3 regions of the Shinella sp. GW821-FHT10F02 genome follow, and region 2 is predicted to be linked to each of the others. Evidence: riboswitches for the same ligand, from Rfam matches in the RefSeq annotation. Region 2 holds a riboswitch; each other region holds the start of a gene.
The links. A riboswitch is a leader RNA that binds a small molecule or an ion and turns the genes downstream of it on or off. The one in region 2 is predicted to bind cobalamin.

Region 1 (5,215 bases), on a different contig from region 2:
CGCATGCCATATTGCCGGAGGAGGACCGGCGCATGGTGACCGGCTATCTCATCAACAAGTTCCGCGGGGACGTGACGCTGTTCGACGACGGGATCGCCGAGATCGGCCGCTTCACCGGCTGGCGCTGTTTCGGCGTCGTGCCGTGGCTGAAGGACGCCGCGCGCCTGCCGGCCGAGGATTCGGTCGTGCTGGAACGCTTGGCCAAGGGCGGTGGCGGGGCCTTGAAAGTGGCTGTGCCGGTGCTGCCGCGCATTGCCAATTTCGACGATCTAGACCCGCTGAAGGCCGAGCCCCAGGTCGACCTCGTGTTCGTGCGGCCGGGCGAGCGTTTTCCGGCCGATGCCGGGCTGGTCGTGCTGCCCGGCTCGAAATCCACCATTTCCGACCTCGGCGATTTTCGCGCGGCCGGCTGGGACAGGGACCTCGCGATGCATATGCGCCGCGGCGGCCGCGTTATCGGCATTTGCGGCGGTTACCAGATGCTGGGCCAGAGCGTTACCGATCCGCTCGGCATCGAGGGCAGCGAGCGCGAGGTCGAAGGCCTCGGGCTGCTGGCGGTCGAAACGGAAATGGCGCCGGAAAAGACCGTGCGCAACAGCACGGCCCGCTCGCTGCAATATGACGTGCCGCTGGAGGGCTACGAAATCCATCTCGGCCGCACCACCGGGCCGGATGTGCTCAAGCCCGCCGTCAGCATCGACGGGCGGGCGGACGGCGCGGTCTCGCCGGATGGCCGGGTGATGGGCACCTATCTGCACGGCCTGCTTTCGAGCGACGCCTACCGGGCGCGGCTGCTCGCCGACTTCGGCATCGAGGGTGGCGGCTTCGATTATCGGGCAGGCGTCGACGTGGCGCTGGATGGTGTGGCGGCGGAGCTGGAGGCCGTTCTCGACCCGGCCTGGCTCGACCGCCTTTTAGGCAGCGCTGATTAAATCGCGCCCCTGAAACGTTCAGCCATCGGGTTCCTGTGACGACCGGCCTGCCGCACCAAAGTTGCGCCAGAATTCGGTGCGAGGACAGATGGAAATCCGCCCGGTTGCCGGGCGCAGCGCCTTCGAAAGGGTGAGACGACTATGGGTTCTGGACCTCTCGCACGATCCGTTCTGGTGAGGATCGGCCTTGCAAGCCTCGTCGGGCTGACGCTCGCAGGCCAGCCGGCAATCGCCTTCGCCCAGGCCACAACCGGCAAGGAAGCCGGAAGTGCCGGAAAACGCTGGGAAGAGGAATTTTCGCTCTGGCAAAAGGTTTCTGCCGGCAGCGACCTCACGCAGTACGAAACCTATCTGAAACAATATCCGAACGGCACCTTCGCCTCGATGGCGCGCCTGCGCATCGCCGAATTGCAGGCCGCCGCCAAGGTGAAGCAGGCGAGCGGCACCTCCACCGAGCAGGCCGAGGCGGACGCCAAGGCCAAGGCGGAACAGGCGGCCGCTGCCGAAAAGGCCAAGGCGGAAGAGCAGGCGGCTGCGGAAAAGGCCAAGGCCGAGGAAGAAGCCCGGAAAACCGCGGAAGCCGAGAAGGCCAAGGCCGATGCGGAAGCGGCGCGCCTGAAGGCGGAGGCCGAGACGAAGAAGGCTGAAGAAGAGGCACAGAAGGCCGCCGAGGCCGAGAAAGCCAAGGCGGAGGCCGAAACGGCACGCCTGAAGGCCGAAGCCGAAGCCAAGAAGGCTGAAGAGGAAGCGCAGAAGGCTGCCGAGGCGGAGAAGGCCAAGGCTGCGGAAGAAGCCCGCCTGAAGGCGGAAGCCGAGGCGAAGAAGGCGGAAGAAGAAACCGCCGCCCGTGCGCTGGCCGCGGAAAAGGCCGCCGCCGAGGAGAAGGCAAAGGCGGAAGCCGCGGCCGCGGAAAAAGCCCGCACCGAAGAGGACGCCCGCCTGAAGGCGGAAGCGGAACAGAAGGAAGCGGCTGCACGCAAGCTGGCCGATGAACAGGCCGCCGAGGCCGAGCGCCTCAAGGCAGAGGCCCAGGCGGCTGCGGACAAGGCGAAGGCGGAAGAAACGGCGCGCCTGAAGGCCGAAGCCGAACGCCAGAAGGCCGAAGAGGCCGCGGCCGAGCAGAAGGCGCGGGCCGAAGAAGAAGCCGCCGCCCGTCGCGAGGCCGAGGCCAAGCGCATCGAAACCGAGAAGGCCGCCGCCGAAGAAAAGGCGCGCATCCAGGAAGAGGCCGCTGCCGCGCGCAAGCTCGCGGAAGAGAAGGCGGCCGAAGTGGAGAAACTGAAGGCCGAAGCAGCACGCGCTGCGGCGGATGCCGAAGCCAAGGCAGCGGAAGCCGCCCGCTTTGCCGAAGAAGCTGAAAAACGCGCCGAAGAGGCTGCGCAAGCCGCAAAGCAGGCGGACACCGACAATGCCGAAACCGACGGGGCCGACACCGGCGAAGCAGCGACCGCCACCCGCGAAACCGAGACGCAGGATGCCGAGCGCAAGGACCGCGGCCTCGCCATCGAGCGGGCAGACGACGCGAAGAAGCGCGAGGAAGAGACCTTCGAGAAGGCCGTGCTCGGCGGCACGCAGGAATCCTTCCAGGCTTATCTCGACGAATATCCGAATGGTCGTTTCGTCGGGGATGCCCGCGAACGGCTCGCAGCGCTGGCCGATACCAAGCGCGAGGAGGCGGTGACGCCGAAGCAGGAAACCGAGACGGCCATCATCGACACCGAGCGCCAGGCCGTCGAGGAGCGGCCGATCGTCGATGCCCGCGAGGCCTACATGGATCGGTCGCTTCGCGTGCAGGCCCAGCGTTTCCTGAGCGCGCTCGGCTACAATACCTACGGCGTCGACGGCGTCTTCGGTCCGCGCACCCGCTCGGCGATCGCCGCCTGGCAGGGTTCCTCCGGCTATCGCGCCGATGGCTACCTGTCGCGTCCGCAATACCGCGCGCTGCGCCAGGCTGCGCAATATGCCGAGGCCCGGCAGAACCGCCAGCGCCGCTACCAGCAGGACTACGACGTGCTCGAAGGCCCGGTCGACGGATACTACGAAGAGCGCGAGTACCGCGGCGACAGCTACTACAACGATGGCGGCGGTCTGGTGATCATTCCGGGCTATTGAGATGCCAACGGCGGTTTCAGCACAGGCGATGGCGCTGCCGATCGATTGACTTGCGCGATGCGGAAGCATAATCATCCGGATTATTGGATGGTTCCCGGATCCGGAAACGGATCGGGGAGTAAATGGGAATGTGACGCGGCGGACCCAAATAGGGCGCTGCAATCACGGCCGACCCCGCGACTGTAGAGTGGCGAGGGACGTTCATCCGGAGGGCAGGATCTGTGTGCGGGACGAAGCAATGGTGCTTCAGGCCGTGCCTGGGAAAACCAGCCGGAAAAGCCACTGGGTGGCATTGCGATAAGCCGGGGCCGGACGCCTCTTAGTCTACGAATCGTCCACCCTTTTGCGATGCGTCTACCCGGGAAGGTGAGAATGTTCCGCAGGCGTTGAAAAACGCCGGACGCCGCGAGCCAGGAGACCTGCCAGCCGATGAGGGCATTTCGCCCGACCTGGGGAGGGGCTTCCCCAACGCCTGCACGGAGGTTGTCATGGCTGTTTCTTCAACGTCTTCTGTTACCCTTTCCGCAAACGACCGCCTTGTTGCCGGCGTTTTCGCGCTTCTGATCGGCGCCTTCCTGGTGTTCGGCGCGGGCCTCGCGAATTCGGCCGTGCTGCACGACACGGCGCACGACACCCGTCACTCCTACGGCTTTCCCTGCCACTAAGGAGTTTTTGACATGATCGTTCGTTATCTCCTGGCCGCCTTGGTGGCCGGGCTGTTCTCCGGCGTGCTGATGACAGCCGCCCAGGAGGCGCGAGTCGTGCCGCTCATTCTCCATGCGGAGGAATTCGAGGGCGGCGGCGAAACCGCGCCGGCCACCGAAGGCACCACGCCCTCCACCGATGGCGCCACGCAAACGCAGGAGCATTCGTCGCTCGGCGCCGTCCTTCTGGATGTGGCTTCGTCCTTCTCGCCGATCTCCGTTGCCTACGCCCATGAGGGCGAAGAGCACGAGGAGGGCGGCATCATGTTCGGCATGAGCCGGTTCTCCGGCACGCTGCTCGCAAACCTGGTGACCGGCTCGGGCTTTGCCCTGCTGCTCGCCGGCTTCAGCCTCGTTTCCGGCCATCCGATCACGGTGGCGAACGGCGCGCTGTGGGGTGCTGCCGGCTGGCTTGCCGTGCACATGCTGCCGGCCATCGGCCTGCCGCCTGAGCTTCCGGGCTTCCCGGCCGCCGATCTCGGCGATCGTCAGGTCTGGTGGGTCGCGACCATCGTGCTTTCGGCCGCAGGGCTCTACCTGCTCTTCCTCAAGGACGGCATCGTCGCCAAGATTGCCGGCATCGTGCTGATTGCGGCGCCGCAGGTCTACGGCGCGCCGCAGCCGGGCGACATTTCCAGCAATGTTCCGGCCGTTCTCGGCGCGGAGTTCGCCGTCGCGGCGCTGGCCACGACGCTGTTCTTCTGGATCGTGCTCGGCCTCTCGCTGGGTTTTGCCAACGAGAAGATCGCCAAGGCCGCCTGATATGGCACAGACATCGCCCGGAGCCGTCCTGGTTCTGGGCGGTGCGCGTTCCGGAAAATCCGCTTTTGCCGAAAGGCTGGTCGCCGAGACCGGCCTTTCGCGTCATTACATTGCCACCGGCCGAGCGTGGGACGACGAGATGCGCCAGCGCATCGCCAAACACCGCGAGGATCGCGGCGAGGGATGGGAAACCCATGAAGAGCCGCTTGCGCTCGCCGCGCGCATAAAAGATGTCGCGCGCGAGGATCGGGCGGTGCTCGTCGATTGCCTGACGCTCTGGGTCACCAACCTGATGCTGGAGGAGCGCGACATGGCCGCGGAATTTGCCGGCCTCGCGGATGCGATCGAGGGCGCGCCGGGCCGGCTGGTCTTCGTCTCCAACGAGGTCGGCCTCGGCATCGTGCCGGAAAACCGCATGGCGCGCGAATTCCGCGACCATGCCGGGCGGCTGCATCAGCAGATCGCCGCCCTCGTGCCAGAAGTCTATTTCGTCGCGGCCGGACTGCCGCTGAAAATGAAGGGTTGAGCCTATGCTGCAACAGAAAATCCCCGCCACCGTCATCACCGGCTTCCTCGGCGCGGGCAAGACGACGCTGATCCGCAACCTGCTCCAGAATGCCGGCGGCAAGCGCATCGCGCTCATCATCAACGAGTTCGGCGATCTCGGCGTCGATGGCGACGTGCTGAAGGGCTGCGGTGCGGAAG
Region 2 (5,215 bases):
AGGACGAAATGACCTTCGGGAATACGACATCCTCGATAGAAGCAACGACACGGCCCGGCCTTGCGGCCGGGCCACGCGTTGTTACTGCGCCGCCCGGCGCAGTTCGGCGGCGGCTGCCACCATGTTGACGAGGGCGGGCTTGACCTCCTCCCACTTGCGGGTCTTCAGGCCGCAATCCGGGTTGATCCAGAGCTGGCGATCCTGAAGGCGCTCGCGGGCGAGCGACAGGAGATCGGTCATCTCTTTCACCTCCGGCACCCGCGGCGAGTGGATGTCGTAGACGCCCGGGCCGATCTCGTTCGGATATTCGAAGTTCCGGAAGGCGTCGAGCAGTTCCATCTTCGAGCGCGACGTCTCGATGGAGATGACGTCGGCATCCATGGCGGCGATCGTGGAGATGATGTCGTTGAACTCCGAATAGCACATGTGGGTGTGGATCTGGGTGCCATCCGCCACGCCGCTTGCGCAAAGGCGGAAGCATTCGACGGCCCAGTCGAGATAATGCTGCCAGTCCTTGTGGCGGAGCGGCAGGCCTTCGCGAAGCGCCGCCTCGTCGATCTGGATCAGCTTCGCGCCGGCCTTTTCGAGATCGACCACCTCGTCGCGGATGGCGAGGGCGATCTGGCGGCATGTCGCGCTGCGGGCGATGTCGTCACGCACGAAGGACCAGTTGAGGATCGTCACCGGGCCGGTCAGCATGCCCTTCACCGGCTTGTCGGTGAGGGACTGCGAATAGTGCCACCAGCGCACCGTCATCGGGTTCGGCCGCGAGACGTCGCCGAAGATGATCGGCGGGCGGACATAGCGCGAGCCGTAGCTTTGCACCCAGGCATGCTGCGTGAAGGCGAAGCCGGACAGCTGCTCGCCGAAATATTGCACCATGTCGTTGCGCTCGAATTCGCCGTGCACGAGCACGTCGAGGCCGATCTCCTCCTGCCAGCGGATGGCGGTTTCCGTTTCCCTTTGCAGGAAGGCTTCGTAGTCCGCATAGCTCAGGGTGCCCTTGGCATGGGCGGAGCGCGCCTTGCGGACGTCGCTCGTCTGCGGGAACGAGCCGATCGTCGTCGTCGGGAACAGCGGCAGCGTGATCGCCTCCGACTGGATCCGGCGGCGTGCGTCGAAAGCGCTCGCGCGCGTCTTCATGCCCGCGTCGATGCCGGCAATGCGGCCCTGCACCAGAGGGTCGGTCACCTTCGGCGATGCGGCACGGGCGGCGATGGCCCGCGAGGCGTCGTCCAGGGCTTGCCGAACGGCATCCCTGCCCTGCGCCAGGCCCTTGCCGAGCGTGGCAAGCTCGCCGAGCTTCTGCGTCGCGAAGGCAAGCCAGGTCTTGAGGTCCGCGTCGAGCGCCGTTTCGAGATCGAGGTCGATCGGCACATGCAGCAGCGAGCACGAGGCGGCGATTTCGACCGCCCCGGCGCCGCGGGCGGACATGACCGGGGTTAGCCGGTCGAAGACGGATGCGAGGTCCGCCCGCCAGATGTTGCGCCCGTCGATCACGCCGAGCGACAGGACCTGATCCGCACGCACGGCCTGAGCGACCGCGTCGAGTTGCTCCGGCGCGCGCGCCAGATCCACATGAAGGCCGGCGACCGGCAGGGCGGCAACAGCCGAAAGATTGTCCGCCAGCGCGCCAAAATAGGTCGTCAGCATCAGCTTCAGTCCGGGCGCGGCCCTGGCGAAGCCTTCATAGGCGAGTTTGAAGGCATGACGCTCGCCCTCGGTGAGGTCGAGCGCGAGGATCGGTTCGTCGACCTGAACCCAGTCCGCGCCTGCCTCGGCCAAACGGCGGAACAGTTCCTCGTAGACCGGCAGAAGCCTTGCCAGGAGGTCAAACGGCTTGAAGGTGGATGGCCGCGCCTTCGCGAGCTTGAGGAAGGTGACCGGGCCGAGCACGACCGGGCGCGTGTGGATGCCGAGCGCCTTGGCCTCCAGGAAGTGGGCGACCGGCTTCTGCGTGGTGAGGCGGAAGGCCTGATCCTCGGAGACCTCAGGCACCATGTAGTGGTAGTTCGTGTCAAACCATTTGGTCATTTCGAGCGCGGGAACGCCGTGGCCGTGATGCGCATGGCCACAATCGGCAGGACCATCGCCCTGGCTACCGCGCGCCATGGCGAAATAGAGCGAAAGCGGCACGTCGCCGCCATCCCAGCCATAGGCGGCGGGAATGGCGCCGACCATCACGGCGGTATCCAGCACATGGTCGTAGAAGGAGAAATCGTTGGAGGGAATCCGCGTGATGCCCTGGTCGCGCTGAAGCGCCCAGTTTTCGGCGCGCAGCTTTTTCGCCGTTTCGAGGAGGTCGGTCTCCGTGAGCTTGCCGGACCAGAAGCCTTCGAGCGCGAACTTCAGTTCACGATGGCGGCCGATGCGCGGGAAGCCGAGGGAGGCGACCGGGAGAGTTTGTTTGGACATTGTCATACCCCATTGGTTTGTGGGGGCATGGGTTGAGCGGACGCGTGCAGGCTCTGCCGTTGCCGGCGAGATGCAGCAACCACCGGGACACCCCGCCCGTGGACGTTCTGTTGTCTTGGCAGGTCTCCTGGCTCACGGGTCGTCGCCGCTGTCCGTCTTCCCAAGGCTTTCGCCTCAGTGACATTGTTGGACAGCAACTCGCCGCTCACAGTTGCGGGGGCAGCCCCGGCTTTGCCGACGGATCGACGCACCGGATTCCCTCTTAGCCCTGGGACGGACGGACGACCCAGGGAACCACGACGACGCGACTTGGCGTGATATCGCCGGCAATGTCAAGACATATAAAGAAATCTTTATGTCTTTATTTGTCGCCCGGCTTAACGCAGCGTGCAGTCCTCGCCCATGATGTCATTGCAGCGTCGGGATGTGCGGGGTACATGCAAACCTCCCGTTACGGGAATCGACCTCCCGCGAATCCCGTGATGCAGAAGGAACAGTCGATGCCGATAGTGCCGCGCCGGGGACCGATTGCCCTTGCCTACCGTGTCCTCGTCCTGCCGGGCGTCATCGCCTATCTCTTCGCCGTCAGCATCGTCGTGCTTGCCGGGGACCGGTTCTGGCTTGTTGACCTGCTGACCTTTGCCTGGCCCTATATCGTCGCCACCGGCGCGCTGCTCGTCGTTGCGGCCGTCGTGACGCGGCGCCTGAAGGCGATCGTGATCGCGCTTGCCGGGCTCGCCATCGCCCTCATACCGGCGGCCGACGTGCCGACTGCGCGCGCCTCTGCCGCGACGAGCGGCCTGAAGGTGCTGACCGCCAATCTCTACGTGCGCAACCGCGAGGACCCGGCTGTCTTCATCGACCTGCTGCGCCGGGAAAAGCCCGACATCGTCGTGCTGGAGGAGACGACGGCACGCTGGGAGCAGGCGCTTTCCGCCTCAGGCCTGTTCGCCTATGAAAGCAGCGTCGACACCCGCATCCGCGACAGCCTGAAGGTTTTCTCCACGCTGCCGATCCGGGCGGAGACCGAGCTGAAGCGCGCCTTCACCGAGGAGCGCGCCTACAAGCAGCCGCTCCGCCTCGAGCTCGACATGGGCGGCAAGCCGATCTTCCTCTATGCCTTCCACCCGGAGACGCCGCGCCGGCTCTGGCAATGGCGCGACCGCAACGACTATCTCTCGGCCGCCGCCGACGCCGTGAAGGGCGATCTCGAAAAAGCGCCGGTCATCGTCGCCGGCGACTGGAACACGCCGACCTGGTCGCCCTTCTTCCGCAATTTTTTAAAGCAGGCCGGCCTTGCCTCCACGGCGGGCGGCTGGTTGCAGCCCGTCACGCGCTTCAGCCTGAAACTCGATGCGCTTGCCTATATCGGCGCCTCGATCGACCATGTCGCCGTCTCGCCGGATATTTCCGTGCGCGCGCGCCGCGTCGGCCCGTCTTTCGGCTCGAACCACCTGCCCGTCATTGCCGAACTCACCCTGCCTGAGACCTGATGGCCTCTCGTCTCGACGGGAAAATGCCCTATCTTGGAAGAAAGCAACACGGGAGATGACGATGCCGACCGAGAAGGACAGCCCGAAGACCTCGCTGGAAGCCGAGCGCGCCCGGCAGAAGGACAAGGATGCCAAGACCGAGCAGGACGATTATCTGGAAGAGGCGCTCGAAGAGACCTTTCCGGCAAGCGACCCGATCGCGCCCGGCGACGTGAAGGACCACGCGAAGTGAGGCAGCGATGAGCGCCCGCTTCCTGTTCACCGGCCCGGAGAACGCCCCGACCACCGTGCTTCTCGCGCATGGCAGCGGCGCGCCGATGGATTCGCCGGCGATGACCGCCGCGGCCACGGCGCTCGCGGCGGAAGGCCTGCGCGTCGCACGCTTCGAGTTTTCCTACATGGCCGCCCGGCGCAACGAGGGCAGCCGCCGGCCACCGCCGAAGGCCGAGACGCTGAACCCGGAATTTCTCGACGCCATCGCAGAGCTCGCGGCGAAGGGGCCGCTCGTCATCGGCGGCAAGTCGATGGGCGGACGCGTCGCCAGCATGGTGGCGGACGATCTTTTTGCTGAGGGCCGCATCGCCGGCCTGCTCTGCCTCGGCTATCCGTTCCATCCGCCGGAAAAACCCGCACAGCTGCGCACCGCCCACCTGATGGGCCTGAAGACGCCGGCCCTCATCTGCCAGGGCAGCCGCGATCCCTTCGGCACGAAGGACGAGGTGCCGGGTTACGGACTGCCGGACAGCATCCGCGTGCTCTGGCTGGAAGACGGCGACCACGACCTCAAGCCGCGCAAGAGCATCTCCGGCTTCTCCGCCGCCGACCACCTCGCCACCATGGCGAAGACGGTGAAGGCCTGGACGCAGACGCTCGGCTAAGCCTGTTCCATGCGGAACAGCGCGCAACACGGTCCCATGCGATTGTTCAGTCACTGGATGGAACGAACCATCCCAACCGAACCAGAAGGGACCCCACAATGCGCAACTTCATTCTCGCCGCCGCAGTCGCTCTTACCGCCGTCGCTTCCTTCGCCGCCCCTTCGCAGGCCGGCTACTACAGCTACGACTACCAGCCCTATTGCGTCATCAAGAAGATCAAGAGCTACGACTACTACGGCAACCTGATCATCAAACGCGTCCGCGTCTGCCACTGAGCGCTGCCCCGATCTGGGGTCGATTGGAGTGCGGCTGCCGCCGGCAGACGGTCTCACGGACGTGATGAAGCCCGGATGCGATCCTCGCATCCGGGCTTCTCTCTTTTGAAAATCAGTTGTTGTCGACCTGGCCAGCCCAGCTCTGTGTGTTGGT
Region 3 (5,215 bases), on a different contig from region 2:
CGTAGGAGAACGGGCCGTCCTCCTCGCCGACATCGCGCAGGAACAGCCAGGCCTTGGCGGTCGGCTGGAACGTATCGCTGTGCAGCGCGGTCTGCGGGTCCGTCGAGCCCTGCGTGATGACCGACGGCAGCGCCATGACCACCTGCACGACGAGCAGCGGCTGGCCGTCATGCGAAGAGACGTAGCGCAGGAGATTGGTGACGCGCGGATCGTTGCGCGCGGCCTTGAAGCCCGGCAGGCTTTCCAGGTCGCTGTCGTCGATGATGGCGCGGCGTGTGACGGTTTCGCCCTGCAGCATGTCGTAGCGCTCGAAATCACGCTCGGCGATCTCGCGGGTCACCGCGGCAAAAACCTCGGGCGACAAAAAGTCTTCGATTTTCACGAAGCCGTTTTCGGCATATTGCCGGCGATATTCCGGGGCGACGAGCTTTTCCAGCTTGGTGCGGCGCCAGGCGGCCATGCGCATGGCGAGCGAGACGCGCTTCTCGTGCAATCCCTTGCGGTTCAGCCACTTGCTGCCGATGACGGGATTGTCGGCGAAGGATTTTGCGCCGGATGCGAGCTGGAGCGCGTAGAAAGGGCTCAACAAAACTGACGAAATCCGCATGTTCACCTGCCTGTGACGGGCCGGTCTTCCGCCAAACGGCGGCTGCGCGGCGACGGGCGCATAACCGGCTGTTGTATGTGCGCAGAGTGCTACACCAAGCCCCCGGCGAGATCAATTGCGGGCAGCTGGCAAAAAGATGAATACGCAACTCATATTTTCCGCCGCGCATTAATCACAAATGCGGGAGCACGTTGCGCTTCCCTTCATGCAGCCTATGATAGGATATGCTTATGCGGCCGGACCACGGCCCCGACAGTTTCACAGGATCGATGATTTGAAAGGTTTGACCCGCCTTCTGTTTGCCGTTGCGACCGGCTTGCCGCTCCTGTTTTCGGGCGGCACGGCGGCAGCGGCGGTGTGCGAGCAGATCCAGGCGGAGCTTGCGAACCTGCCCAAGGTGGTGGTGGATACGGCAAGCGCGCGCAAATATGCCGGCGCCATCGCCCGCCAGAACATCCAGTTGCGCAAGGCCAAGAGCGACCAGCGCCGGCTCGGCTGCTCCGGCGGCAGCATCATCGTCGTCGGCGGCGCCAATGCGGCGGCCTGCGACACGCTCTCCACGGTCATCGGCAAGATGGCGCGCAACCTCGACATCCTCGACAAGAAACGCCGCGAATTCGCCGGCGGCACCTCGTCGCAGGGCAAGCGCACCCGCCTGACCGCGCTGCTCGCAAGCAACGGCTGCAATGACGAGGCGAAGGTGGTGCCGATCGCGGCGACCGAAACGCTGCGCACGCTCGATGAAAAACGCACGCTCCCGCTCGGCACCACGCCGGAGGGCAGCGAGCGCCTGCAACTGCGCTCGCTCGGCGGCGGCTCCGGCCATGGCAACCTGCGCACCGTCTGCGTGCGCACCTGCGACGGCGGCTTCTTCCCGATCTCGTCGGGCGCAACCCCGCTCGATTTCCGCCGCGACCAGCAAGTCTGCGCGATGATGTGCCCTGAGACGCAGACCGAACTTTTCTACCAGTCGATGACCAGCGGCCAGGAGACCGACCAGATGACCTCGACGGTCACCGGCCGGCCCTATTACGAAATGCCGAACGCCTTCTCCTACCGCACGCGCGACCTCTCCAAGCCCGGCGCCTGCGGCTGCAATCTCTCGGCCTATTACCAGGAGATGATCAAGCGCGAGAAGGCGCTGAAGGGCAGCGAGACGGCGAGCACCGGCAGGGATGATGACGTGGAAGGTGGCTCGATCACCACCATCCACACGCTGCCGAAGAAGGACGAGACGCCGGCCAAGCTGCCGGTGAAGGTCGAGGAACGCGACTACGACCCCGCGAAGAGCAAGGTGCGCACGGTCGGCCCGGTCTTCCTGCCGGCCAACGAATCCGCCATCGATCTCGGCCGCCCGGCCGATGCCGGCGTCAACTAACGCCCGCGTCCGGCCAGCGCTCCTCGAACACCAGGTCCTCCAGCGGCAGGCGCTGCCGCCACCCCTTCACCGCAAGCTCCGGCTCGGCATAGAGGCGATCGACAAGGCCGACGCAAAGCCAGGCAACGATCTCGACATGCTCGGGAATGCCGAGGACGTTCCGGATGTCGCTGTCGTGGAAGATGCTGACCCAGCCGACGCCCACCCCTTCCGCCCGCGCCGCAAGCCAGAGGTTCTGCACAGCACAGACCGTGGAATAGACATCCATGCGCGGATTGTGCGTGCGCCCCAGAACGACGGTCCCGCCGCGCGTCGGGTCGCAGGTGACGCAGATCGACAGCGGCGCCTTCAGGATGCCTTCGAGCTTCAGGGCGCGATACTGCGCCTGACGGTCGGCGTCGAACATCGCCGCCGCTTCCGCGTTCGCCTTGAGGAAGGCGGCATGCACCGCGCGCCGGGTCGCCTCGCTGCGCACCAGCAAAAAATTCCACGGCTGCATGAAGCCGACCGAGGGCGCGCTATGGGCGGCGTGCAGCAGGCGCCCCACGAGATCGTCCGGCAAGGGATCGGGCAGAAACTGGTCGCGCACGTCGCGGCGCGTTTCGATGGCATGATAGACGGCGGCCTTGTCCTCGCTGGAAAAGGCGCCCGCCTGGACCAGACGGTCGCACGGTTCGGCTCGCATCGTCATCTCCCCAACAATGCGTAAAACCTTCCGCCGTCCGCGCGGTTCGGTCTATCTTGCCAGGCCGGTCTTCTGACTTCGGGTCACGCGGCCCGCACCTGCCTTCCCGGTTGAACAACCAGTGGCAAAAGCCTGAATCGATTCAAGCTTTTACGATGCGATCCATCCCCGTCACAGCGCTGGGCACGTTCCGGACTTGAGGCTCTTGCCCGCACCGGATTCCCGATTCTCCTGCGAAACGCAGGCACCTGACGGAAACGATATGCGCATGGCTTGGCGGCGCGATCAAGCCTGCCCGCGCCGCGCATCGGCCTGTCAGCGCCTCAAAGCGGCGCGACCGGATGCGGCGAGCCGTCATAGGCACCCCAGATCGACTGGTCGAAGCAGATCACCGAGCCCGTCATCAGGCCGGACTCCTCCGAAGACAGATAGGCACAGGCACGCGCCACCTCCGCCGGATCGACCAGCCGGCCGAAGGGCTGGCTTGCCGCCGCCTTCGCCAGCCAGTCATCGGCCGCACCGTGGAATTCACGCTGGATGCGGTCTTCGCCCTCCGAGGCCATCCAGCCGATATTGAGGCCGTTAACGCGGATGCGGTTGCGAAGCACGGCATAGGCCGTGTTCTTGGTCAGCGTCTCCAGCGCACCCTTGGAGGCGCAATAGGCGGAGATGAACGGCTGGCCGGCCTTGGCGGACATCGAGCCTATATTGACGATGGTGCCCTCGGTCTTCTCACGCCGCATCACCGAAATCGCCTCCTGCATCAGGAAGAAGGGTGCGCGCACATTGACCGCGAACATGCGGTCGAACAGTTCCGGGCTGGTATCGAGGATCGTGCCGCGGTCGGTGATGGCGGCGGCGTTCACCAGCGCATCGATGCGGCCGAAGGCCTTGTCGCAGGCAGCGATCACCGCGCGCGCATCCTCGACCTTTTCGAGGTCCGCCTGCACATAGAGCGTCTTGACGCCCGTCGCGCCTGAAATTTCCTGCGCCTTCGCCTCGCCCTTGGCGGCGTTGCGGCCGCAGATGACCAGCCCCGCCGCACCCCGCTCGGCAAAAAGCCGGGCGATCGTCGCACCCAGCCCCTGCGTTCCGCCCGTCACGACGGCGATCCTGCCGTCCAGCCGTGCTCCATTGCTCATTTGCGCGCCTCCCAGAAAGATGTGACTCAATCTCTCAAAGAGTGCATCCAGCCGCTTGTTCCGCAAGCATTTTCGGCATGGTCAGGCCGCGCGGGCCTCGCCGGCCTCGATGATCATCTCCTGGCCGATATGATCCGCATGGACGGCGCGGTTGCGGCCGGCGTTCTTGGCGGCATAGAGCGCGGCATCCGCCATCACCATCACGTCGTGCACGGAGCCGCCATGCTGCGGGAACTGCGCGATGCCGGCACTACCGCCGATGACGAGCAACTGGCCATCATAGGCGATGGGCACCTGCGTATCGCGCACGAGGCTGCCGGCAAGCTCCAGCAGCGCCTCGCAACTCCGCTCGCCCGTGAGCAGCACCGAGAATTCGTCGCCGCCAAGACGGGCGACGCAGCCCTGCTTGCCGATGCGATCGGAAAAACGCCGAGCCACGGCCTGCAACACGGCGTCGCCTGCGGCATGGCCATGCCGGTCGTTGACCGCCTTGAACTTGTCGAGGTCGAGCGCGAGGATGGCGAAGGGCTTGTTCTCGCCCTTGCGGATGGCGCGGCGCACCTCCTCGTCGAAACCGCTGCGGTTCTTCAGCCCCGTCAGCGTATCGTGCCGTGCGAGGAAAGCGTTTTTCGCCTCGCTGCGCTGGAGCGCCTTGATAAGGGCGGAGAAGCGCAGCGTGACAAAGAGCATGACGCCGGCGAAGACCAGTACGAACATCGCGATCTGCGGCAGCGCCGAGCGCCAGACGAAGGAGCCCGGCATGTTCGGCCGCCAGGAGGCGACCATCGGATTGTAGGCATCGGCGCCAACCGGCGTCATCACCAGCCCCGGCTCCTGCGTCACGATGGGGGTAAAGCCGAGATCATGCACGCCGAGCCGCCGCTCGGTGTTCGCCAGCATCTTTTGCGAGACCGGCTTGACGGTGATGAGCAGCGTCGGCTCCAGCCGGTGGGCCGGGATATAGAGCGACTTCGGAACGACGGCCTGCACGACGACGATGCTCATCACGCGGTCGATGAGGCGCATGCCGGTGACGTGGATTTCGGGCAGCGCCGGCGTCAGGAGGTCGGGGTCCTCCTTGGCGCGCGCGACCTGCCAGCCGCCGCGATCCGGCGAGAGCGCCTCTCGGTACTTGCGCTCGGCCTTGTGGGTGAGGTCGCTCACCCAATGCAGCTTCTCGCGCGCCTTGCTCTCGGAAACCTTTTCCCCGCGATAGACGCCGAGCACCTTCTCGCCGTCCGGCGAGGCGAAGATCATCCAGGAAAAACCGAAGTCGGACCACATCCAGTCACGCAGCTGGTCGCGCACGAAGGCATCGCCCGGCATGCCGTCGGCAAGCTCGTTGAAGCTCTTGTCCCAGAAGGAAAGCTGGCTCTGGTACTGCACCACCTGGTCGATCTGGT

Region 1: another riboswitch for cobalamin. It lies ahead of AC1RWL_RS11540 (CbtB domain-containing protein); the one in region 2 lies ahead of metE (5-methyltetrahydropteroyltriglutamate--homocysteine S-methyltransferase).
Region 3: another riboswitch for cobalamin. It lies ahead of bluB (5,6-dimethylbenzimidazole synthase); the one in region 2 lies ahead of metE (5-methyltetrahydropteroyltriglutamate--homocysteine S-methyltransferase).

The regions. Positions count from the first base shown of each region.
Region 1 is NZ_JBXASL010000003.1:360,946-366,160, forward strand. It holds gene AC1RWL_RS11530 (cobyric acid synthase) at 1-932, shown strand, start outside; gene AC1RWL_RS11535 (peptidoglycan-binding domain-containing protein) at 1,074-3,044, shown strand; cobalamin riboswitch at 3,116-3,485, shown strand; gene AC1RWL_RS11540 (CbtB domain-containing protein) at 3,533-3,709, shown strand; gene AC1RWL_RS11545 (CbtA family protein) at 3,722-4,510, shown strand; gene cobU (bifunctional adenosylcobinamide kinase/adenosylcobinamide-phosphate guanylyltransferase) at 4,512-5,036, shown strand; gene cobW (cobalamin biosynthesis protein CobW) at 5,041-5,215, shown strand, end outside.
Region 2 is NZ_JBXASL010000006.1:267,376-272,590, reverse strand. It holds gene metE (5-methyltetrahydropteroyltriglutamate--homocysteine S-methyltransferase) at 82-2,415, opposite strand; cobalamin riboswitch at 2,516-2,729, opposite strand; gene AC1RWL_RS20075 (endonuclease/exonuclease/phosphatase family protein) at 2,898-3,908, shown strand; gene AC1RWL_RS20070 (hypothetical protein) at 3,964-4,140, shown strand; gene AC1RWL_RS20065 (alpha/beta hydrolase family protein) at 4,148-4,786, shown strand; gene AC1RWL_RS20060 (hypothetical protein) at 4,885-5,061, shown strand; gene AC1RWL_RS20055 (alpha/beta fold hydrolase) at 5,174-5,215, opposite strand, start outside.
Region 3 is NZ_JBXASL010000003.1:503,624-508,838, reverse strand. It holds gene AC1RWL_RS12240 (phytanoyl-CoA dioxygenase family protein) at 1-586, opposite strand, end outside; gene AC1RWL_RS12235 (DUF2865 domain-containing protein) at 882-1,985, shown strand; gene bluB (5,6-dimethylbenzimidazole synthase) at 1,978-2,670, opposite strand; cobalamin riboswitch at 2,716-2,937, opposite strand; gene AC1RWL_RS12225 (SDR family oxidoreductase) at 2,994-3,812, opposite strand; gene AC1RWL_RS12220 (diguanylate cyclase domain-containing protein) at 3,894-5,215, opposite strand, start outside.